Regions from separate parts of the Pseudomonas sp. LBUM1648 genome, predicted to be linked through region 1. Evidence: predicted binding sites of a transcription regulator. Region 1 holds the regulator's gene; each other region holds the start of a gene.
The links. Region 1 encodes sigma-54, which starts transcription at its own class of promoters, with help from an activator protein. Its sites were predicted from a motif close to ANTGGCATNNANNTTGCTNT; they were not measured.
Positions count from the first base shown of each region.

Region 2: a site for sigma-54 is predicted at 4,686-4,705, ahead of flgB (flagellar basal body rod protein FlgB). Genes of this name have one in related genera too.
Region 3: a site for sigma-54 is predicted at 2,099-2,118, ahead of ACA043_RS25135 (pilin). Genes of this name have one in related genera too.

Region 1 covers NZ_CP166808.1:979,645-987,439, reverse strand. The annotation lists gene lptA (lipopolysaccharide transport periplasmic protein LptA) at 1-350, shown strand, start outside; gene lptB (LPS export ABC transporter ATP-binding protein) at 350-1,075, shown strand; gene ACA043_RS04270 (RNA polymerase factor sigma-54) at 1,263-2,756, shown strand; gene hpf (ribosome hibernation-promoting factor, HPF/YfiA family) at 2,830-3,138, shown strand; gene ptsN (PTS IIA-like nitrogen regulatory protein PtsN) at 3,150-3,614, shown strand; gene rapZ (RNase adapter RapZ) at 3,617-4,474, shown strand; gene ACA043_RS04250 (HPr family phosphocarrier protein) at 4,490-4,765, shown strand; gene ACA043_RS04245 (ZIP family metal transporter) at 4,860-5,753, opposite strand; gene ACA043_RS04240 (superoxide dismutase) at 5,784-6,395, opposite strand; gene ACA043_RS04235 (DUF2753 family protein) at 6,397-6,837, opposite strand; gene ACA043_RS04230 (class II fumarate hydratase) at 6,865-7,795, opposite strand, start outside.
Region 2 covers NZ_CP166808.1:4,884,483-4,892,277, reverse strand. The annotation lists gene ACA043_RS22160 (flagellar brake protein) at 1-670, opposite strand, end outside; gene ACA043_RS22155 (flagella synthesis protein FlgN) at 759-1,226, opposite strand; gene flgM (flagellar biosynthesis anti-sigma factor FlgM) at 1,275-1,601, opposite strand; gene flgA (flagellar basal body P-ring formation chaperone FlgA) at 1,762-2,523, opposite strand; gene ACA043_RS22140 (chemotaxis protein CheV) at 2,606-3,538, shown strand; gene cheR (protein-glutamate O-methyltransferase CheR) at 3,585-4,412, shown strand; gene flgB (flagellar basal body rod protein FlgB) at 4,746-5,156, shown strand; gene flgC (flagellar basal body rod protein FlgC) at 5,160-5,603, shown strand; gene flgD (flagellar hook assembly protein FlgD) at 5,619-6,338, shown strand; gene flgE (flagellar hook protein FlgE) at 6,369-7,682, shown strand.
Region 3 covers NZ_CP166808.1:5,552,835-5,560,629, forward strand. The annotation lists gene ACA043_RS25120 (DUF748 domain-containing protein) at 1-444, shown strand, start outside; gene ACA043_RS25125 (DUF2845 domain-containing protein) at 444-740, shown strand; gene ACA043_RS25130 (BON domain-containing protein) at 967-1,323, opposite strand; gene ACA043_RS25135 (pilin) at 1,621-2,052, opposite strand; gene pilB (type IV-A pilus assembly ATPase PilB) at 2,279-3,979, shown strand; gene ACA043_RS25145 (type II secretion system F family protein) at 3,982-5,199, shown strand; gene ACA043_RS25150 (prepilin peptidase) at 5,201-6,073, shown strand; gene coaE (dephospho-CoA kinase) at 6,070-6,693, shown strand; gene yacG (DNA gyrase inhibitor YacG) at 6,690-6,890, shown strand; gene ACA043_RS25165 (hypothetical protein) at 6,897-7,112, opposite strand; gene ACA043_RS25170 (energy-coupling factor ABC transporter permease) at 7,178-7,795, opposite strand, start outside.

The DNA.
Region 1 (7,795 bases):
GCAACACCGTAACCATCACCCGTACCCCGACCGGTGACATCGACGTGGTGACATCGGTGGGCAACCTGGCCTACTTCGAGCAACTGCAAACCGCTGGCGATACCAAACCTGTTCAGGGCTGGGGCGTGACGATCCAGTACCACGCTGCGCAAAATCGCGTCGTGCTGATCGATAAAGCCAAGGTTGTCGACAAGGACAACAACACCACCCAGGGCGAGAAAATCGTCTACGACACCGTGAAGAAACTGGCCAGCGCCGGCCGCGCTACCGGCAGCAAAGTCACCGAAGCGCGTCCGCGCATCGACATGGTGATCCAGCCGAAGAAGAAAACCGAAGAGAAAACCCAGTAATGGCAACTCTGAAAGCTCAGCACCTGGCCAAGGCCTATAAAAGCCGACAGGTCGTGCGTGACGTCAGCCTGTCGATCGACAGTGGCCAGATCGTCGGCCTGCTCGGCCCCAACGGTGCCGGCAAGACCACGTGCTTCTACATGATCGTCGGCTTGGTACAGGCCGATCAAGGCCGTGTGCTGATCGATGATCTGGACGTCAGCCACCAGCCGATGCACGGTCGCGCCAAGGCGGGTATCGGCTATCTGCCGCAAGAAGCGTCGATCTTCCGCAAACTGTCGGTGGCCGACAACATCATGGCCATCCTCGAGACCCGTCAGGAACTCGACAAGGCCGGCCGTCGCAAGGAGCTGGAAAGCCTGCTGCAGGAATTCCACATCAGCCACATTCGCGACAACCTCGGCATGAGCCTGTCCGGTGGTGAACGCCGACGGGTGGAAATCGCCCGCGCCCTGGCGACAGCACCGAAATTCATCCTGCTCGACGAACCGTTCGCCGGTGTCGACCCGATCTCGGTCGGCGACATCAAGCAGATCATCCATCATCTCAAGGCCAAGGGCATCGGTGTTCTGATCACCGACCACAACGTCCGTGAGACGCTGGACATCTGCGAAACCGCCTATATCGTCAACGACGGTCAGTTGATTGCCGAAGGCGATGCAGAAACCATCCTGGCCAACGATCTGGTCAAGGAAGTGTATCTGGGCCATGAATTCCGCCTGTAAGCCTGTTAGTGCCGAGTGAGCCGCCCGGGCGCTGTATCGATTCAAGCAGAATTTAATACGCTTTAATTGTTACAGCGCTCTAGGCAAACACTTCAGTTTCAGGCATATAATTTGCTTAAGTTTGGCGCTCCGGCGCCCTGTAGTGGATGGCGCATAGCGCCGGCGAATAAGGTGTTAAGCCCCTGCCATGAAACCATCGCTAGTCTTGAGAATGGGCCAGCAGCTGACGATGACACCGCAGCTGCAACAGGCTATCCGCCTGCTCCAATTGTCGACCCTGGATCTGCAACAGGAAATCCAGGAGGCCCTGGAATCCAATCCGATGCTCGAACGCCAGGAAGAAGGCGACGACTTCGACAACTCCGATCCTCTGGCCGACAACGCTGAACAGAAGCCCAACACCGAGATCCAGGAACCCTCCTATCAGGAAACCGCCCCGACGGTGGATAACCTAGAGGAAGGCGACTGGAGCGAACGCATCCCCAACGAGCTTCCGGTCGATACGGCCTGGGAAGACGTCTACCAGACTAGCGCCAGCAGCCTGCCCAGCAGCGACGATGACGAGTGGGACTTCACCACCCGTACCTCCGCCGGCGAAAGCCTGCAAAGCCACCTTCTGTGGCAACTTAACCTCGCGCCGATGTCCGACACCGATCGACTGATCGCCGTCACCCTGATCGATTGCATCAACAATCAGGGCTATCTGGACGAAACCCTCGAAGAGATCCTCGAAGCGTTCGATCCGGAACTGGACATCGAGCTGGACGAAATCGAAGCCGTTCTGCACCGCATCCAGCAATTCGAGCCTGCCGGCATCGGCGCCCGCAATCTTGGCGAATGCCTGCTGCTGCAACTACGCCAGTTGCCGGCCAAGACGCCTTGGCTGGCCGAAGCGAAACGTCTGGTCACCGATTATATCGACCTGCTGGGCAGCCGCGATTACAGCCAGTTGATGCGGCGCATGAAGCTCAAGGAAGACGAGTTGCGTCAGGTCATCGAGCTGGTGCAGAGCCTCAACCCGCGCCCGGGCTCGCAGATCGAATCGACTGAAGCCGAGTACGTCGTACCGGACGTCATCGTGCGCAAGGACAACGAGCGCTGGCTGGTCGAGCTGAATCAGGAGTCGGTGCCTCGCCTACGGGTCAACGCCCAGTACGCCGGCTTCGTGCGACGCGCCGATACCAGCGCCGACAACACCTTCATGCGCAATCAGTTGCAGGAAGCGCGCTGGTTCATCAAGAGCCTGCAAAGCCGCAACGAAACCCTGATGAAAGTTGCCACCCAGATCGTTGAGCATCAGCGCGGGTTTCTGGAATACGGCGATGAAGCCATGAAGCCGCTGGTCCTGCATGACATCGCTGAAGCGGTCGGCATGCACGAGTCGACGATTTCCCGGGTGACCACGCAAAAATTCATGCATACACCGCGCGGTATCTATGAATTGAAATACTTTTTTTCCAGCCACGTCAGCACCTCCGAAGGCGGTGAATGCTCGTCCACGGCGATCCGCGCGATCATCAAAAAACTGGTTGCCGCGGAAAATCAGAAAAAGCCGTTGAGTGACAGCAAGATCGCTGGTTTACTGGAGGCACAAGGCATTCAGGTGGCTCGCCGCACCGTCGCCAAGTACCGCGAGTCCCTAGGGATCGCGCCTTCCAGCGAACGCAAGCGGTTGATGTAAGCCACGTTACAGCGTTCCAGTGGCAGGCTTTTCGGCCTGCCGCTTTATGCACTGGCAACGAAGGAGAAGCTGTATGCAAGTCAACATCAGTGGACACCAACTGGAAGTGACCGAACCTCTGCGCACCTACATCAACGAGAAACTCGAACGATTGGAGCGCCATTTCGACAAGATTACCAACGTGCAAGTCACGATGTGTGTCGAAAAGCTGAAGCAGAAAATCGAAGCCACCTTGCATATTCCCGGCAGTGAAGTGGTCGCCAACGCGGAACATACCGATATGTACGCCGCGATCGACGCCCTGACCGACAAGCTGGATAAACAACTCAAAAAGCATAAGGAAAAGACCCAGAGCCTGCTCCAGGGCGCGACCGGTCGATAACCCCCCACTCCATGATCCGACTTGAAAGTATCCTGACCCCCGGCCGTTCCCTCGTGAACGTGCCGGGCGGCAGTAAAAAGAAAGCCCTCGAACAGATTGCCAATCTGATCGCCCGCGAAGTGCCGGCTCTGGAGATGCAAGATGTCTTCGAGGCCCTGATCGCTCGTGAGAAACTCGGTTCCACCGGTTTCGGCAACGGCATCGCCATTCCTCACTGCCGCCTCAAGGGATGCCAATCGCCTATCAGCGCCTTGATGCACCTTGAAGCCCCAATCGATTTCGACGCCATCGACGGTGCTCCGGTTGACCTGCTGTTCGTATTGCTGGTGCCTGAAGCTGCGACCGATGCGCATCTGGAATTGCTGCGTCAGATCGCCAGCATGCTTGATCGCAAGGACGTTCGCGAAAAATTGCGTAGTGCTTCGAGCAACGAAGCCTTGTATCAGGTCGTCGTGGACGAACAAAGCGGGCTCTAATCATGCGCTTGATCATCGTCAGTGGCCGTTCCGGCTCGGGCAAAAGTACGGCGTTGAATGTCCTTGAGGACAACGGCTACTACTGCATCGACAATTTGCCGGCGGGCCTGCTGCCGGAACTCGCAGAGCGCGCACTCATTCATACTGAACTGGCACAACCGCTGGTGGCAGTGTCGATCGATGCGCGTAATCTGCCGAGTCATCTGTCACGCTTCCCCGAGTTGCTGGAAGAAGTCCGCAGCCGCCACATCCAGTGCGATGTGTTGTATCTGGACGCTGACGAAGAAACTCTGCTCAAACGTTTCTCGGAAACCCGTCGTCGGCACCCGCTGAGCACCGCCAATCGGTCACTGGCTGAAGCCATCAACGATGAGACCGCCCTGCTCGGCCCGATTGCCGATCTTGCCGACCTCAAGGTCAACACCACCAATCTGAACCTGTACCAGCTGCGCGATACCATCAAGCTTCGTTTGCTGAACCAGCCGGAGCCCGGTACGGCGTTTCTGGTCGAGTCATTCGGTTTCAAGCGCGGCATGCCAGTCGACGCCGATCTGGTGTTTGACGTGCGATGCCTGCCCAATCCGTACTGGAAGCCAGAGTTACGCGCGCAATCCGGTCTTGATGAGCCAGTGGCCGAGTACCTGGCGGCACAGCCGGAAGTCGAGGAAATGTTTCAGGACATTTTCGGCTACCTGCACAAATGGCTGCCGCGCTTCGCCGCGAGCAACCGCGCCTACGTCACCATTGCCATTGGCTGCACCGGCGGACATCACCGCTCCGTCTACCTGACCGAACGTCTGGGTCAGGCCCTGCAGAAAACCCTGAAGAACGTCCAGGTTCGCCACCGCGACCTCACTTAAAGGATTCACACCGCGATGCCTGCTCTGGAAATCGAAATCATCAATAAACTGGGTTTGCATGCCCGTGCGTCAGCCAAGTTTGTCGGGGTCGCCGGTCAGTATCCGGATTGCACGATCAGAGTGGGCCGGACACCAGAGTCCACCGTGGATGGCAAAAGCATCATGGCGATGATGATGCTGGCTGCGGGCAAAGGCACCAAAATCTATTTGAGTACCAAAGGACATCAGGAACGGGAAGCTCTGGATGCGCTGGTAGCGTTGATCAACAACTACTTCGATGAAGGCGGTTAATAGCCAAAGTCAAAAGATCGCAGCCTTCGGCAGCTCCTACATTGGAATGCTTTTCCTGTAGGAGCTGCCGAAGGCTGCGATCTTTTGATCTGCTTCAACCCAACGCCGTGTCCATCACCATCATCAGACAAAATCCGATCAAAAGCCCAAGGCTGGCCAGTTTGTCGTGACCATTGCGTCGCGACTCGGGGATCACTTCGTGGGTCACCACCAGCAACATCGCTCCCGCCGCCAGCGCCAGGCCCAAGGGCAACAGCACCTGCGCCAAGCTGACCAGCCACGCACAGAGCAGCGCAAACACCGGCTCGACCAGCCCTGACGCCGCACCGATCAAAAACGCTTTGACCCGCGACATCCCTGCACCGGCCAGCACCAGCGCGATCACCAGACCTTCCGGCACATCCTGCAACGCGATGCCCATGGCCAGACTGTCAGCATCGGGCATACCACCACCGGCCGACACGCCGACCGCCATGCCCTCCGGAATGTTATGGGCAATGATGGCGAACACAAACAGCCAGATCCGCGGTGGAATCACCGGGTGCTCGACTGTGCCGATGAGCATTTCGGGTGAGGCGCCAGAGACCCTGCGATCAACCAGGTACAGGCCGAATGCGCCGAGCATGATGCCGAAGCAGATCAGGCCGCTGGCTGCCCAAGGTGCCAAACCAAGGCTTTCGGCAGCGGCAATGCCCGGGACGATCAACGAAAAAGCCGTCGCTGCCAGCATCACCCCGGCACCGAAACCGAGCAACGTATCGCCTAGTGCCTGCGGCATGTTGCGAATCACCAGCACTGGCACAGCACCAAGTGCCGTTCCCAGGGCGCAGATCGCACCGCCCTGCAACGCCCTTGACAGCCGCGGCTCCAGGTTCAGCCATTCCAGTCCGTGGGCGACCAGCAAAGTCATACCCGCTAACAGCAACAGCGATCCCACTGCGTAACGAAACATACGCCCACTTCCGATCGCCAGTGTTTCAGTGCCCATAGTCAGCCTTGGATTGTTTTTATAGAAGACTTAAACCAGTGCGGCGTGATAACGCGCAGCAACTTGAGGCCAATTGATCACGTTGTAGAACGCATTGATGTATTCCGGGCGGCGGTTCTGGTAGCGCAGATAGTAGGCGTGTTCCCAGACATCCAGACCGAGAATCGGCGTGTTGCCACTCATCAGCGGGCTGTCTTGGTTGCCGCTGCTTTCCACAACCAGGGTCTTCTCCGGGGTAACGCTGAGCCACGCCCAACCGCTGCCGAAACGGGTCAGTGCAGCTTTGGTGAATGCCTCTTTGAAACTGTCGAGACCACCCAATTGTTCATCGATGGCCTTGGCCAGTGCACCGTCCGGCTTACCGCCGCCATTTGGCACCATGACTTCCCAGAACAGCGAATGGTTGGCGTGACCGCCGCCCTGATTGATTACCGCCGCACGGAGTTTTTCCGGCAATTGCTGGACGCTGGCCACCAGTTTTTCTATCGGCCACTCGGCATATTCGGTGCCTTCGACTGCCGCGTTCAGGTTGTTGATGTACGTCTGGTGATGCTTGGTGTAGTGGATTTCCATGGTCTGCGCATCAATGTGCGGTTCCAGGGCGTTGTAGGCGTAGGGCAAGGCAGGCAAGGTAAAAGCCATTTCAGTGGACTCCATGATGATGTGGGGCAGGCGCGCGGCGCGCATTGCCGGTATCCGGGTGCAGCAGGCGCTGAGTGCGCGGGTATTCGCCGTGCTCGCTGATGAAATTCAATAACTCGACGTAGGTCTTGCTGCTTTGGCGCAACGCCGCCTCACGCAAGGCCGGGCGCAAACGTTCGTCCTGCATGGTCTGCAACAGCCGCTGATGGATCGCGCAAAGATATTCGGCGCTCTCCTCCGGCTGATTCAGGCACAGGTGCAGATCCGCCAGGTTGTGATGGGAGATGACACAGGCCGCCACCGCTTCGTCGGCATCTGCCCAGCGTTCGAACAAGACTTGCGCCAGGGCCAGGGCTTGCAGGTAAGCCTCACGGGCGTCAATCAGCTCTCCCAGCATGAAGCAGCGATTGGCCCGTTCGATCGTGCGTTTCCAGTGCTCCATGGTGAACCTCCAAAGCGGTTGCGGTGATTACACGCCGCCGGCGGTGAGTTTCTCGGGGTTGAGCAACTCTTCCAGTTGGCTGCGCGACAGGTCGGTGTGTTCCAAGGCGACGTCGATCACCGGGCGACCCTGCTTGTAGGCCTGCTTGGCAATTTCGGCGGCTTTTTGATACCCGATGATCGGATTGAGCGCGGTGACCAGAATCGGGTTACGCGACAGCGCTTCCTTGAGCCGCGACTCATTGACCTTGAAGCTGGCGATAGCCTTGTCGCCCAGCAGGCGGCTGGAGTTGGCCAGCAGTTCGATGCTGCTCAGCAGGTTCTGAGCGATGATCGGCAGCATCACGTTGAGTTCGAAGTTGCCCGACTGGCCGGCGATGGTGATCACCGAATCGTTGCCGATCACTTGGGCTGCGACCATGGCGGTGGCTTCCGGGATCACCGGATTCACCTTGCCCGGCATGATCGAGGAGCCCGGTTGCAGAGCTTCAAGTTCGATTTCACCGAGGCCGGCGAGCGGGCCAGAGTTCATCCAGCGCAGATCGTTGGCAATTTTCATCAGCGACACAGCGGTCGCCTTGAGTTGCCCGGAGACGGCGACGGCGGTGTCCTGCGAGCCGATCAGCGCGAACAGGTCTTTGCCTTGGGTGAACTGCACGTTGGTGAGTTGGCTCAACTGGCGGCTGAAACGCGCGGCGAATTCAGGATGCGCATTGATGCCAGTGCCCACCGCCGTGCCGCCCTGCGCCAGGGATTGCAGGCTTGGCAACAGGTCTTGCAGATGGCCGATGTTGGCCTTGAGTTGTTGCGCCCAACCGTTGAGTACCTGGCTCATGCGCACAGGCATCGCGTCCATCAAATGCGTGCGCCCGGTTTTGACGTGGTGATGCACTTGCCCGGCTTTGTGCTCGATGACTTGCACCAGGTGCAGCAGCGCCGGCAGCAGTTGTTCGTGCAAC
Region 2 (7,795 bases), 2.6 Mb from region 1:
GACCACTGATGTTGTGGAAGCGCAGACCGGCAAACGTGATGTTGAGTTTTTCTTCGAAGTGCAGATAACGCAGTTCTACGGAGACCGGCTGATTGCCGAACAGCGGCGGGGCGATCATGCGGTCGTAGACTTGGCCCAGTTGCAGGCGCTCGGTGATGTCACCTTCGAAGCGCAGTTTGCAACCGGTGGCGGAAATATCCAGCAGCTTGCCGTTGATTGGCGCCTTGAGCTTTTCACCGCCCAGTTCGACGCCGACCAGGTCGGTCAGCTTCAATGCGGCGCGGAAGGCGTTGCGGCGTTGGTGGTAAACCACCTCGGTCGGCAGCTCGCCAGTGTAAAAGCGGTCGCCGTCGGATTCTTCGATGTTCAGCGTGCCGGTGCATTCCCAGGCAATGCGTACACCTTCATGAAAACCTTCGATCTTGAACGGTTCGCCGGCGAGCAGGAAGCGCTCGCCATCGCGCGGGATCATTTCGTCCAGAGCCATTGATGCGGTGTCGCGGTCGACTTTGATCAGGTAGGTCTGGAAACGCTGGCTGCGTTCATGGAACGTGATGATCAGCGGGTCGTGGCTATCTTGCAGCTGGCGCAGGTTGCTGGAGATTTCCAGTGGCGTGGTGAGCACCTTTGGGGGCTGCGGAGCATCATCCGCGCTTAGCGTGTTGGACACGGTTTATCACTCTCCAGACAAAATATGACGACTGGCCAGTATTTTGCCAGTATGTTTCGCGAGTTGATAGGGCTGGCGCATCAACGGCTCATGCCTGGCTGAATGTACGCGGCTTGGCGGGTTTGGCAAAAGTGCCGCTGGCGTCATACAGCGCTGGCGGTTCGCCCCCGTTGAGGATTTTCAGCTGATTGGCCGTGGCGGCCTGCTGTACCTGGATCGACTGGCCATTGTTGACGTTGGCCGCCTGGCATTGGGCGATGAGGTCAGTCAACAAGTCGCTCTTGCTGAGCAACTGCTCGCCGATGCTCGACTGGCTGGCGAGTTGCTCAAGACCCTGCCGATTGGTCGGCAGGTTGAGGCTGGCGAGGATTTCGCTGCGTTTGCGGCCATGCTGTTCAAGCAGAATGATCAATGCCTGTTTGCGCGCCAGAATTTCTTCCAGCAGTGGCATGTCGCGACCGTGCAAGGCGAGGGATTCGGTTTGCAGTAACTCCAGCAATTGTTGAGCTGGAGCAAAGTCGTCGATGATCAGTTGCAGTAAATTAGTGTCGTGCATGGCTGGCCTTGGGTTTTAAGCGTCCAAAAGCCTGGCGCAGGCAAAAGCCTAGCGCTGGGCTTCGAAGTTGAGCAGTTTGCTGGCTACACGGTTGCTGTCGACTTTATAGCTGCCATCGGCAATCGCGGCTTTCAACTCGGCCACACGGGCTTTGTCGACAGCAGGTTGATCGCGCAGCTTGTCAGTGACCTTCTGCAACTGTTGAGCCTCATTGCTGAGGTGTACCGATTCCCCGCTCTTTGCGGTACTGGCCGATTCGGCCTGGGTATTCAGCGGCGCGGAGGTGCCGGTTTCGGCGGTTTCCTTGGCGTTGCTGGTACGTGTACTGCCCGTAAGTGACGAGGAGCTGTTCAAACGGCTGAAATCGATGACCATGATAAAAACCTCTGGGAATTTGGACGCTTGCCATGTTTTCGGCCATCCCCTGGAAAACTTTAGGCCCATTTATCAATGAGCTTGCATGCGCCGGCGCGCGTCCTGCTGCGGCACAGTTTAGGGAAGCGACGGGGTCCGCGCCAGTTTTCTCATCAGCGTTTTACATGGCCACTTCCACCTGGCCCGGCGCGGTGACCTGCGCCTTGATGACTCGTTGGGAGTTAAGGTTTTTCACCCGGATCTGTTCTTTCAGGCCGCCATTGGCCAGGGCTTCACCGGGCATGCGCACGGCGAGCGTGCCGCTGCGGGCGGTGATGACCACTTGATCACCCTTGCGCACGACTTCGGCCTGTTCCAGATGCACCAGGGTAATGACCTGATCAGCGACCGTTGGTCGGGTTAATTTTTGCCCGATCGCTTCGTCCACCGACGTCAAGAAACCTTGATTGATCACGCTGACGTCGCGCTCGCGCAAGGTCACGTCCTGAGGTTCGATTATCCCGGCGCGTTTGAGCGGTCGGGTGGTGGTCACAATCTCGCGAAACAGGCGGACTTGAGCGGGCACGAACACCGTCCAGGGCGAGGCGCCTTCACAGCGAACCTTCACGGTTACCCGGCCCAGCGGACGTGCCGGACTCTCCAGAGACGCTGTCAATTCCTTGTCGCACATAGGCATGCGCATACGGGGGTCGAGCTGGTTGACTTCGATTTCGTAGCGGCCTTCCGTTTGACTGGTTGCCAGATAGTCTTCTACGGTGAACTCAAGAAAGCCCTGAGTGACGCCGATAAGCATGTCAGGCAAGGTAACCGCATCAGCAATGGCAGGGCTGCCGGCGAAGAAGAAGCAAACGGCGGACACCGCGCAAAGCCCTCTGCGAAGGGGAGATGTCAGGCGTCGGAAAAATGTCGTTTGAGCGTTCATACGAGTTAAAAAGCAAGCGCCGTGCCGTTTAGCAATGAATGTGCGTCGCAACAACACTTGGCGTTGGTGTAGGAGTCTGGGCATGGCTGGTGTAATGGATTCGGTGAACCAGCGCACGCAACTGGTAGGGCAGAATCGCCTGGAGCTGTTGTTGTTCCGTCTCGACGGCCAGCAGCTCTATGGAATCAACGTGTTCAAGGTGCGGGAAGTGCTGCAATGCCCGTCGCTTACGTTGATGCCCAAGTCCAGTCCTGTCGTGTGCGGGGTGGCGAATATCCGGGGGGCGACCATTCCGATCCTTGATCTGGCAATGGCGACCGGTTCCGGGGCGTTGAAAGACAAGAAAAATCCGTTCGTGATCATCACGGAGTACAACACCAAGACCCAGGGATTCCTGGTCCGCTCGGTGGAGCGCATCGTCAACATGAACTGGGAAGAGATCCATCCACCGCCCAAGGGCACGGGTCGCGATCATTACCTGACCGCTGTGACTCGGGTGGACAATCAGTTAGTCGAAATCATCGACGTCGAGAAGGTACTGGCCGAAGTTGCGCCAACGCCGGAAGCGATCTCGGTGGGTGTGGTTGATGTCGAGACGCAGACCAAGGCGTTGTCGCTGCGGGTGCTGACCGTCGATGACTCGTCGGTGGCGCGCAAGCAGGTCACGCGTTGCCTGCAGACGATCGGCGTCGAAGTGGTGGCGTTGAACGACGGCAAGCAGGCGCTGGATTACCTGCGCAAGCTGGTCGACGAGGGCAAGAAGCCGGAAGAAGAGTTCCTGATGATGATCTCCGACATCGAGATGCCGGAGATGGACGGGTACACCCTGACGGCGGAAATCCGCGGCGACGCGCGCATGCAAAAGCTTCATATCATCCTGCATACTTCGTTGTCTGGGGTATTCAATCAGGCGATGGTCAAGAAAGTCGGTGCCGATGACTTTTTGGCCAAATTCCGTCCTGATGACCTGGCATCCCGGGTAGTCGACCGGATCAAAGCAGCAGATATCAGCTAGGGGCCTTTTGTCCCTGGCGGTCAACACGATTTAAGAGGCGGCATCATTGTCTACGGGTAATTTGGATTTCGAACAGTTCCGGGTCTTCCTGGAAAAAGCCTGTGGCATTTTGCTCGGTGAAAACAAGCAGTACCTGGTCTCGAGCCGTCTCAACAAACTGATGGAGCAGCAAGGCATCAAGTCGCTGGGTGAACTGGTCCAGCGCATCCAGACCCAGCCGCGCAGCGGTTTGCGCGAGCAGGTGGTCGATGCCATGACGACCAACGAAACCCTGTGGTTTCGTGACACCTATCCGTTTGAAGTCTTGAAGAACAAGGTGCTGCCCGAGGCCATTAAGGCCAGCCCCAACCAGCGTCTGCGGATCTGGTCGGCGGCCTGCTCGTCGGGTCAGGAACCGTACTCGCTGTCGATGTCGATCGACGAGTTCGAGCGGACCAACCTCGGCCAGTTGAAGATGGGCGTGCAGATTGTTGCCACGGACTTGTCCGGCCTCATGCTGAACAACTGCAAGACCGGCGAGTACGACAGCCTGGCGATCGGGCGCGGTTTGTCCCCCGATCGTTTGCAGCGTTACTTCGACCCGAAAGGGCCGGGGCGCTGGGTGATCAAGGCGCCGATCAAGAACCGGGTGGAGTTTCGCTCGTTCAACTTGCTCGACAGCTATGCCGCGCTGGGCAAGTTCGACATCGTGTTCTGCCGCAACGTGCTGATCTACTTCTCCGCCGAGGTGAAGAAAGACATCCTGTTGCGCATTCACAGCACGTTGAAGCCGGGCGGTTATCTGTTCCTTGGCGCTTCCGAAGCGCTGAACGGTTTGCCGGATCATTACCAGATGGTCCAGTGCAGCCCGGGGATCATTTACCAGGCGAAATGATTGCATCGGCAACACAAAAAAGACGGGAGGCCCTCAAAGCCTCCCGTTTTTTTATGCCCGATGATTCTGCTTCATGTAGGAGCTGCCGAAGGCTGCGATCTTTTGATTTTGTTTTTGAAGATCAAAAGATCGCAGCCTTCGGCAGCTCCTACAGGGCAAGGGCAGGGCTGAGAGCGGCAGAAAAGCGGCATCTGGCGGAAACCGGTTGCCGCTTTTCTGGCATTGCCGCTTTGCCGATGCCCGGCAAAGCCCCGGTTTACGGGGACTTCTCGCATTGGCACGCCGCTTGCTAAAGCTCAGTTACGAAAAACCGGTCACCCGAAGGTTCCCGACATGAGCATCAGCTTCGATAAAGCGCTCGGCATTCACGAAAAAGCCCTGGGCTTCCGCGCCCAGCGTGCCGAAGTCCTGGCCAACAACATCGCCAACGCCGATACCCCGAACTACAAGGCGCGGGATCTGGAATTCTCCAAAGTGCTCGAAGCACAGACCGAGAAAAACAAGAGCGGTGGCACGTTTGCCCTGAACATGACCAACAGCCGTCACATCGAGGCTGAAGGACTGGGCAACGGCGACGAGTCGCTGATGTATCGCACGCCGATGCAACCGTCGATCGACCAGAACACCGTGGATGCACAACTGGAACAGTCGAATTACGCGGAAAACGCCGTCGGCTTCCAGGCCAGCTTCACGCTGCTCAACAGCAAATTCAAAGGGCTGGTATCAGCCCTGCGCGGAGAGTAATCCATGTCCCTGTCCAGCGTTTTCAACATTGCCGGTAGCGGCATGAGCGCACAAACCACGCGTCTGAACACCGTGGCTTCGAACATCGCCAACGCCGAAACCGTCTCTTCGAGCATCGACCAGACCTACCGCGCCCGTCACCCGGTGTTCGCCACCATGTTCCAGGGTGGCCAGAACAGCGGCAGCAACTCGCTGTTCCAGAGCCAGGATGCGGCCGGTCAAGGCGTGCAGGTACTCGGTGTGGTCGAAGACCAGAGCAACCTCGAAGCGCGTTACGAGCCGAACCATCCGGCCGCTGACGGCAAAGGCTACGTCTACTACCCGAACGTCAACGTGGTGGAAGAAATGGCTGACATGATTTCCGCGAGCCGTTCCTTCCAGACCAACGCCGAAATGATGAACACCGCCAAAACCATGATGCAGAAGGTACTGACCCTCGGTCAGTAATAAGGGGCGACTGCCATGAGTGTTTCCGATTCCACCAGCGGCGTAAGCATCAAAGACGTTCTGGCCAATTCTTCGGTCAAGACCGGGACGACCACTGATGGTCTGGCTGCGGCCACCAACAGCGCCACCGGCAAGCAGGCTTTGGGCAAAGATGCCTTCCTGCAACTGCTGGTCACCCAACTGAAGAACCAGAACCCGCTCGATCCGCAGGACAACAGCGAGTTCGTCGCTCAGTTGGCGCAGTTCAGCAGCCTGGAAGGCATCACTACGCTGAACGACACCGTCACCGGCATTGCCGGCAACTACAACTCCTCGCAAGCATTGCAGGCGTCGTCGCTGGTTGGCCGTTCGGTCATCGCGCAGACCGACAAGGCTGTAGTCGACACCAGCAAAAGCCTCAATGGCACCGTCGTGGTTCCGGCCTCCGGCGCAGTTTCGCTCTCGATCAAAGATGCCGATGGCAAAGTCGTGCGCACCATCGACATGGGCACCCAGAAAGCCGGCAACGCCAGCTTCATCTGGGACGGCAAGGACGCTTCCGGTGCGGTCGCGAAGGCGGGCACTTACACGTTCACCGCCAGCGCCACTTACGACGGCAAGGCCACTTCGCTGGTGACTTACCTGCCAGCGACCGTCAACAGCGTGACCATCAGCCAGACCGGCGGTGAGTTGATGCTGAACCTGGCGGGCCTGGGCAGCGTTGCGCTGTCCAAAGTACAAACCATTGGTATATAGAGCCGACTAACCGGCACAAAGGAGTGGAATATGTCTTTCAATATCGGCCTTAGCGGTCTCTATGCTGCCAACAAGCAACTGGACGTGACCGGCAACAACATCGCCAACGTTGCGACCACCGGTTTCAAATCGTCCCGTGCAGAATTCGAAGACGTGTACTCGGCCACTCGCCTGGGTACCGGTAGCAAAACCGTCGGTAACGGCGTGCGTCTGGCCAACGTTTCCCAGCAGTTCGGCCAAGGTGATGTGAACAACACCGGCAACGTGCTGGACATGGGTATCCAGGGCAACGGTTTCTTCATCCTCAGCGACAACGGTTCCCTGAGCTACACCCGCGCCGGTGCATTCAAGACCGACGCTGAAAACTACGTGGTCGATAACAACGGCAACCGTCTGCAAGGTTACGGCGTTGATGCCAACGGCAAGATCATGACCGGCGTGCTGACTGACCTGAAGATCGATACTTCGGCCCTCAAACCGAACGCGACGTCCAAGATCGATCAGACCATGAACGTGAACTCGGAGGACACCTTGCCTACCGTGACCACGTTCAGCCCGACTGACCTGAACAGCTACAACAAGCTCATTTCCACGCCGGTCTACGATACTCAGGGTAACGAGCACCGCATGGATCAGTACTACGTGAAAACGGGTACCAATGCCTGGCGCGTCTACACCTACATGGATGGTCGTACCCCATCGGATCCGGCCAACAACACCCTGACACCGATGACCCACGACCTCACGTTCAACTCTGATGGTTCCATCGCGACCCTGACGGCGGGCGCTGGCTGGACCAAAACCGGCAACACCCTGACCATGAGCGGCTGGATTCCAGGTGTGGTGACAAACGCGACGACCTCGCCAGTGACCTGGGGCCCGAACGGTTCCAAGGCCAACTCGACCGGTATCGCGTTCAACACCGCGTTGACCACGTCCTATAACGCTCCGACCGCGCGTACTGCGCAGTATCAGGACGGTTATGCGACTGGCCAGATCTCCAGCCTGACCATCGATTCGACCGGTGTGATGACGGCTAACTTCAGCAACCAGCAGACCAAGGCGATTGGTCAGGTGGCGGTGGCGAGCTTTGCCAACGAGCAGGGTTTGCAGCCGATTGGCGGTACGCGCTGGAAGGAGACGTTCGCGTCGGGTGTGGCCGGGGTTGATTCGCCGAAGACCGGTACGCTGGGTTCGATCGTGTCGAACTCGCTGGAAGAGTCGAACGTTAACCTGACCAATGAGCTGGTGGATCTGATCAAGGCGCAGAGCAACTATCAGGCGAACGCCAAGACCATCTCCACCCAGAGCACCATCATGCAGACCATCATTCAGATGACTTGATGCTGGTTGGCGCTGCATAAGAAGCCCCTCGTCAGAGGGGCTTTTTTTTGCCTGGTGGAATCAGGATCAAAAGATCTTAAAAGGCAGGCAAAAGAAAACCCCCGACAATCCAG
Region 3 (7,795 bases), 1.9 Mb from region 1:
GCCGCCGCAAAAAGCAGCGACGGGCCATTGCTCGCCGAGCAGCGCCTGGAACGTGAATACCAGTACAACTACTACAAGATGCTCCAGCGCCGTGGCGATAAAGTCCCGGCTCAGGCTTCCTTGATAGAAGTGCCGGACAGCGAGAAAGGCCCATTGCTCGAAGGCATCTATCGGACTCGCCTGAAGACTCAGCCGCCGGCCGAATGGAAGGATCTGGGCAAGGAAGAACGCACCGCGAAAATGCGCGAAGGCGTGATCAATTTCTGGAGCGGCAGCGATGTGTTGCTGCGCCAGTTGGGCCAGGACCGCGCCAGCAGCATCAAGGATTATCTGGTGGATAAAGGTCAACTGGCTGACGAGCGCGTGTACTTCATCGACACCAATCTGGGCGAGGCTGAAAGCGATGGTCGGGTGGTGACGCAAATGCATCTGGATGCCGAGTGATGAAGCGCAAATGGCTGGCCGTGATGACACTGACACTCGTTGTTGGCCAAGCCTCGGCGTCGGATACGTTGCGTTGCGGCAGCCAACTGATCAGCCTTGGCGACCGCGCAAGCGAAGTACTGCAAAAGTGCGGAGAGCCGGTCAGTCGCGATGCGCTGGGTTACAAGCGTAGCGCCAATCGCCGCGAAGAGTTTCAGGTCGAGGAATGGACCTACGGCCCGAGCAACGGCATGTATCAATACCTGCGCTTTGAAGGCAATCGTCTGCGCCAGATCAACAGCAAACGCGGCAACTGAAAATCAAAAGATCGCAGCCTTCGGCAGCGCCTACAGGAAAACAATGTAGGAACTGCCGATGGCTGCGATCTTTTTGCCTTGGGAAATAGAACAGGCCCCGACACAAGTGCCGGGGCCTGTAATGGTCACCTCCGTGTGACCGTTCGCATGAACTCTAAAGTTGCGGCAGACGTATTGCTCGGCCCGTCTGTCGCGCCTTCTCCCGGTCCAGGCGAGAAGTCATGCCTTACTCGGCTTTCAGGCCGTCAGCGGAGACCGCTTTGACGCCTTTGATTTTTTTGGTGATCGCTACAGCGGTAGCTTTCTGAGCGTCAGTGACTGCAACAGTCGACGACAGGGACACGACGCCTTTGTTGGTTTCAACTTTGATGTCAGTGCCTGGGATGCCTTTTTCGGTTACCAGGTCGCTTTTGACTTTGGTAGTGATCCAGGTGTCGGAAGTAGCTTCTTTCGCTTTAGTAACTTCACCGGCGGCCAGAGTCATTGGAGCCTGGGTAGCCTGGGTGGATTGAGCGAATGCACCGGAAGCCATGGTCAGGGTCAGCGCGGTAGCAGCAGCGGCAGTGATAGCGAACTTCTTCATACGAGTAACTCCTGTTTTTCTGGAAAGTCTGCTGGATGTCTTGTCAGCAGGGTTACTGGAGATATTGCGAACGCTGTGCCAACTTTTCCATTAGCATAAAAACCATACAAATCAACAACTTATGAATTTTGCAAAATTACGGATTCATGCAAATTGCATGACTCGGGAAATATTCACATGCAAGTTGCGGTTTTTCGGAAAGTTCCTAAGGTGCTGAAATTATTGAAGCTTTTGAGAACCACTGCGCAATGAAAAATGCCCCGCATTGGCGGGGCATTTTTCAGAAATGGCCTGACATTATGTACCGCTGGCAGTGCAGCCTTTTGGCGAGTAGTCCGGAGCCACTGTGGTACCACAGCTCCAAACGCCTGCGCCCGTGCCGGAGGAACGAGTCAGCGTGATAGTTTTGCCCAACACTGGCGCTGGAGCATTAGCGATTGTACAAACAATGGTTCCCGCACCGTCAGCGGCCGTACCTGAAGCCGTCAATGCACAATTTGAAGTGGTAGTGACCGCATCACCCTTCACGATTGCAAGCGTCGGGTTTGTCCCTTGATTGATGGTGTCCTCAAACGGCACTTTCAGTGCGCTGATTTCAGCCAGCCCCGCCGTCACCTTCGACCGCGCCTGATATTTCGAATACTGCGGCAGGGCGATGGTCGCCAGAATCCCGATGATTGCCACAACGATCAGCAGCTCGATCAGAGTAAAGCCTTGTTGTTTTTTCATAGACACGCTCCATGCATGAGTCGAATTCTCATGATCTGAGAAGGACTGAGCATAGCCCATGCCAAGCGCCTCAATGCCCTGCGCACTAGGCAGTTACCGCGCTCGACGCAGCTTCCTACAACCTGTAACCGCACTATCTGACACTTTTTGTCACCTGCACCGGCCATGTTTGGCGCTGTCACTTGACTACGCTATAAGTCATGAACTGCAAGCGTGCGGAATCCCCATGAATGACATCGCTCTGAGCGGTCTGGCCAAGCAATTGGTGCAGGCCGAACTGCTTACGGAAAAAAGCGCCCAGCAGGCCTGGCAACAGGCCCAGCGCAATCGACAGTCACTGGTCAGCTATCTGGTGCAGAACAAACTTGTGAAGAGCTCACAGGTGGCCGAGATCGCCTCGGAGCACTTCGGCATGGCTTTCCTCGACCTCAATTGTCTGGACAAGGAAACCCAGCCCAGAGGCCTGGTCAGTGAAAAACTGGTACGCCAGCATCACGCCCTGCCCTTGTGGCGACGCGGCAACAAGTTGTTCGTGGGGATTTCCGACCCGAGCAATCATCAAGCGATCAACGACATTCAGTTCAGCACCGGGCTGAACACCGAAGCCATTCTGGTAGAAGACGACAAGCTTATCGATGCCATCGAAAAATTCTTCGACACCCATGCCAGCGGTCTCGAAGACATGGCCGATGTCGATCTCGACGGCATTGATGTCGAAGCCATCGATGACAACAAACAGGACGCCATCGGCGGACTCGATGCCGACGATGCGCCGGTGGTGCGTTTCGTTCACAAGATGCTGCTGGACGCGATCAAGAGCGGCTCCTCCGACCTGCATTTCGAGCCTTACGAAAAGAACTACCGAGTGCGGGTACGCACCGACGGCATTTTGCGCGAGGTAGCCAAACCGCCCATCCAACTGGCCGGGCGAATTGCCGCACGCCTGAAAGTCATGGCCAGCCTCGACATCTCGGAACGGCGCAAACCGCAGGACGGGCGGATCAAGATGCGCCTGTCGAAGAGCAAGTCGATCGACTTCCGGGTCAACACCCTGCCGACCCTGTGGGGCGAAAAAGTGGTGATCCGGATTCTCGACCCGTCCAGCGCGCAGATGGGCATTGATGCACTCGGTTACGAGCCAGCGCAGAAAGATCTGTACATGGCCGCGCTCAAGCAGCCACAAGGCATGATTCTGGTCACCGGCCCCACCGGCTCGGGTAAAACCGTGTCGCTGTATACCGGGCTGAATATTCTCAACACCGTCGACATCAACATCTCCACCGCCGAAGACCCGGTGGAGATCAACATGGAAGGCATCAACCAGGTCAACGTCAATCCTAAACAGGGGCTGGATTTCGCCCAGGCCCTGCGCTCGTTTCTGCGGCAAGACCCGGACGTGATCATGGTCGGCGAGATCCGTGACCTGGAAACCGCCGAGATTGCGATCAAGGCTGCGCAGACCGGTCACCTCGTGCTCTCGACCCTGCACACCAACAGCGCGGCGGAAACCCTCACCCGCCTGCACAACATGGGTATTCCCGGCTTCAACATCGCCACTTCGGTCAGCCTGATCATCGCCCAGCGGCTGGCGCGCAAGTTGTGCAGCCATTGCAAGAAAGCCATCGAGATCCCCCGCGAAACCCTGATCAAGGAAGGCTTCCCCGAGGAACGCATCGGCAGTTTCACGATCTACGAGCCGGTCGGTTGCGATCACTGCAACGGCGGTTACAAGGGACGCGTGGGGATTTATGAAGTGGTGAAGAACACACCCGACCTGCAACGGCTGATCATGGCCGAGGGCAATTCGCTGGAAATCGACATTCAGATGCGCCGCGACGGTTTCGACGACCTGCGCACTTCCGGTTTGCATAAAGCCATGCAAGGCATCACCAGCCTGGAAGAAATCAACCGGGTCACCAAGGACTGAATATGGCGGGCAAGGCAGCGAAAATCAGCGTCTACGCCTGGGAAGGCACGGACAAGAAAGGCAGCAAACTCAGTGGTGAATTGAGCGGTCTTAATCCGGCCCTGATCAAGGCGCAACTACGCAAACAGGGGATCAATCCGGGCAAGGTGCGCAAAAAATCCGCATCGATTCTGAGTTTCGGCAACCGCATCAAGGTCCGGGACATCGCGCTGTTTACCCGGCAAATGGCAACCATGATGAAGGCCGGAGTGCCGCTGTTGCAGTCGTTCGACATCATCGGCGAGGGCTTCGAGAACCCGGCCATGCGCAAACTGGTGGACGAGGTGAAACAGGAGGTCGCTGCCGGTAACAGTTTCGCCAACGCCCTGCGCAAAAAGCCGCAATATTTCGACGAGTTGTATTGCAACCTGGTGGATGCCGGCGAACAGTCCGGCGCCCTCGACACGTTGCTGGAACGGGTCGCGACCTACAAGGAAAAGAGCGAAAGCCTCAAGGCCAAGATCAAGAAGGCCATGACCTACCCCACCGCCGTGGTGCTGGTGGCCGCCATAGTGACCGGGACTCTGCTGGTGAAAGTGGTGCCGCAGTTCCAGTCGGTATTTTCCGGATTCGGCGCCGAATTGCCGGGCTTTACCCTGATGGTGATCAGCCTCTCGGAATTCATGCAGCAATGGTGGTGGGCGATTCTGATCTTTCTGGTCGTGGCGTTTTTCGGCATTCGACATGCGCTGAAAACTTCCCAGGCCTTGCGCGACCGTCGCGACACCTGGCTGCTGAAGCTGCCGCTGGTGGGCACGCTGATGTACAAATCTGCCGTCGCTCGTTTCGCCCGAACCCTGTCGACTACCTTCGCCGCCGGGGTGCCGCTGGTCGAAGCGCTGGATTCGGTGGCCGGTGCCGCTGGCAACGTCGTGTTCAAGAGAGCGATTCTGCGGATCCGCCAAGATGTCTCCACCGGTATGCAGCTGAATTTTTCGATGCGCACCACCGGCGTGTTTCCCAACATGGCGGTGCAGATGACCGCAATCGGCGAAGAGTCCGGCGCGCTGGACGAGATGCTCGCCAAAGTCGCAGGGTTTTACGAGGACGAAGTGGATAACATGGTCGACAACCTCACCAGCCTCATGGAGCCGTTCATCATGGTGGTCCTGGGGGTGATCGTCGGTGGTCTGGTGGTGGCCATGTACCTGCCGATCTTCCAACTCGGCTCAGCGATCTGACATGCCTATCGACGAACTGTTTGTCCTCTATCCGCTGGCTTTTGTCTTCACCGCGCTGTTGCTTGGGCTGGTGGTCGGCAGCTTTCTCAATGTGCTGGTCTGGCGTCTGCCAAAGATGCTCGAGCGTGACTGGCGCCAGCAGGCCCAGGACGTACTAGGTCTTCCCGGCGAAACGCCGCTGCCGACCTACAACCTGATGCTTCCCCACTCCGAGTGCCCGCACTGCGCGCATCGAATCCGCGCCTGGGAAAACATTCCGCTGCTCAGTTATCTGTGGCTGCGCGGACGTTGTTCCGCGTGTGCCGCGCCGATCAGCAAACGCTATCCGCTGACGGAACTGGCCTGCGGCCTGCTCTCGGCGTTCATTGCCTGGCACCTGGGATTCGGCTGGCAAGCGTGCCTGTTGATCTTCCTCACCTGGGGCTTGCTGGCGATGAGCCTGATCGACACAGATCACCAATTGCTGCCCGATGTGCTGGTGCTGCCCTTGTTATGGCTGGGGCTGATCGTCAACAGTTTCGGGCTGTTCGTGCCGTTGCACGATGCGCTGTGGGGTGCGGTGGCCGGTTATCTGGCGCTGTGGTCGGTGTTCTGGCTGTTCAAACTGCTGACCGGCAAAGACGGCATCGGCCACGGTGATTTCAAGCTGCTGGCGCTGCTCGGCGCCTGGGGTGGCTGGCAGATTTTGCCGCTGACGATCCTGCTCTCATCGCTGGTGGGCGCGATCATCGGAGTGATTTTGCTGCGCCTGCGCGACCAGAAAACCTCGACGCCAATCCCGTTTGGCCCCTATCTGGCAATTGCCGGCTGGATTGCCTTGCTCTGGGGTGGTCAAATAACCGACTTCTATTGGCAGTTTGTCGGTTTGAAATGAATACCCCTGTGGAAAAACCCTGGATTCTCGGCCTGACCGGCGGCATCGGCAGCGGCAAAAGCGCCGCGGCCCAGCACTTTATCGACCTCGGCATTCATGTGGTCGACGCCGATCACGCGGCGCGCTGGGTGGTCGAACCGGGGCGTCCGGCGCTGGCGAAGATTGCCGAACACTTTGGCGCTGGCGTGTTACAAGCGGACGGAACGCTGGATCGCGCCGCGCTGCGCAAACTGATCTTTGAGGTTCCGGAGGAACGCCGCTGGCTCGAAGCCCTGCTGCATCCGTTGATCGCCGAGGAAATCGCCCATCACCTGGCGCTGGCAAAATCGCCTTACGCGATTCTGGTATCACCGCTGCTGATCGAATCCGGGCAATACGCAATGACTCAGCGCATCCTGGTGATCGACGCCCCGCAACAACTGCAGATCGAACGCACCTTGCAGCGTGACCAGACCAGCGAACAGCAAGTTCAGGCGATCCTCAAGGCCCAGTCGAGCCGCGAAGACCGTGTGAGCCGTGCCGACGACGTGGTGGTCAACGACCGCGACCTCGCCTGGCTGCACAGCGAGGTCGAGCGCCTGCATGACTTTTACCTGACTTTAAGTGGAGGCCAATCATGAGCCAGATCCCAACCGTAGAATGCCCAACCTGCGGCGCACCCGTGGAATTCACGCCCGAGAACAAATTCCGCCCGTTCTGCTCCGATCGCTGCAAACTCATCGACCTCGGTGCGTGGGCCTCCGAGGAACACAAGATTCCGGTCGCCCCGGATGCCGAGGATGAACTGTTTTCCGGCGATTTCGACCCGCGTCACTGATCCCGCTCAAGGACGCATGAAGCCGTAGTCCTGATCGTCGTCGAGGTTTTCCGCCAGAAAGCGCAACTCGTCGGCAAGGTCTTCGGCATTGCGCACAGCCTTGCTCTGTTGCACCACCGCACTGAGCAAGGCCCGCAGGCTCAGTCCCGGATCAAACCCCACCTCCTGCGCCATCTCCAGACTCTGCCGTGTTTCCTGTCTCGCCCACTCGTACACACTCATGCCGCTGCTCCTGAAGGGATTTGCACGAGCATGAAATGACGCTTGCCGGGCTGGTTTGATGTGGATCAAGACTTCGGATCGTCGTCCTTCCACGGCGCCGAAAGGTAGCGCGTGCGATTGAAGGTCTCCAGCCACTCAGGGCTGAACACCACCAGCGCACTGATCACCACACCGTTGATGAATGCCTCGGGAAAAATGATCAGCCACAGGTAGCCGATGAAGTCTTCCAGCCACTCCGGCATGGCAAAGAGACCGTCGTACCAGAGCAGCGTCAGGCTCAACAGCAGGCACATCAACGCCGACAGCGCAGCCGCCAGAAACCCGGAACAGAAGATATACACAAATGGATTGCGCGGCTGAGCGCGCTCGACGAGGATCGCCACGCATTCGGTAATCAGCACCGGCAGCAGAATAAACAAAGCGCCATTGACCCCAAGCGCCGCGAGATCCTGACGCCCGAGCAGCACCAGGCCGATCTGAGCGATCAACCCGCCGACAATCGCCAGCGGCCAGTCCAGCAGCAACGTCACGGCCGTCATGCCGATGAAGTGATAAGACACACCGGTGTCGAAATCCCTGCGCACCAGCCACAACAGAAACAACGCGAACACTGTGCCGAACAACAAGTGCTGACGGCGGATGTCGCTGAACAACTCGACCCAAGGTGCGCGAAAGATCGCCCA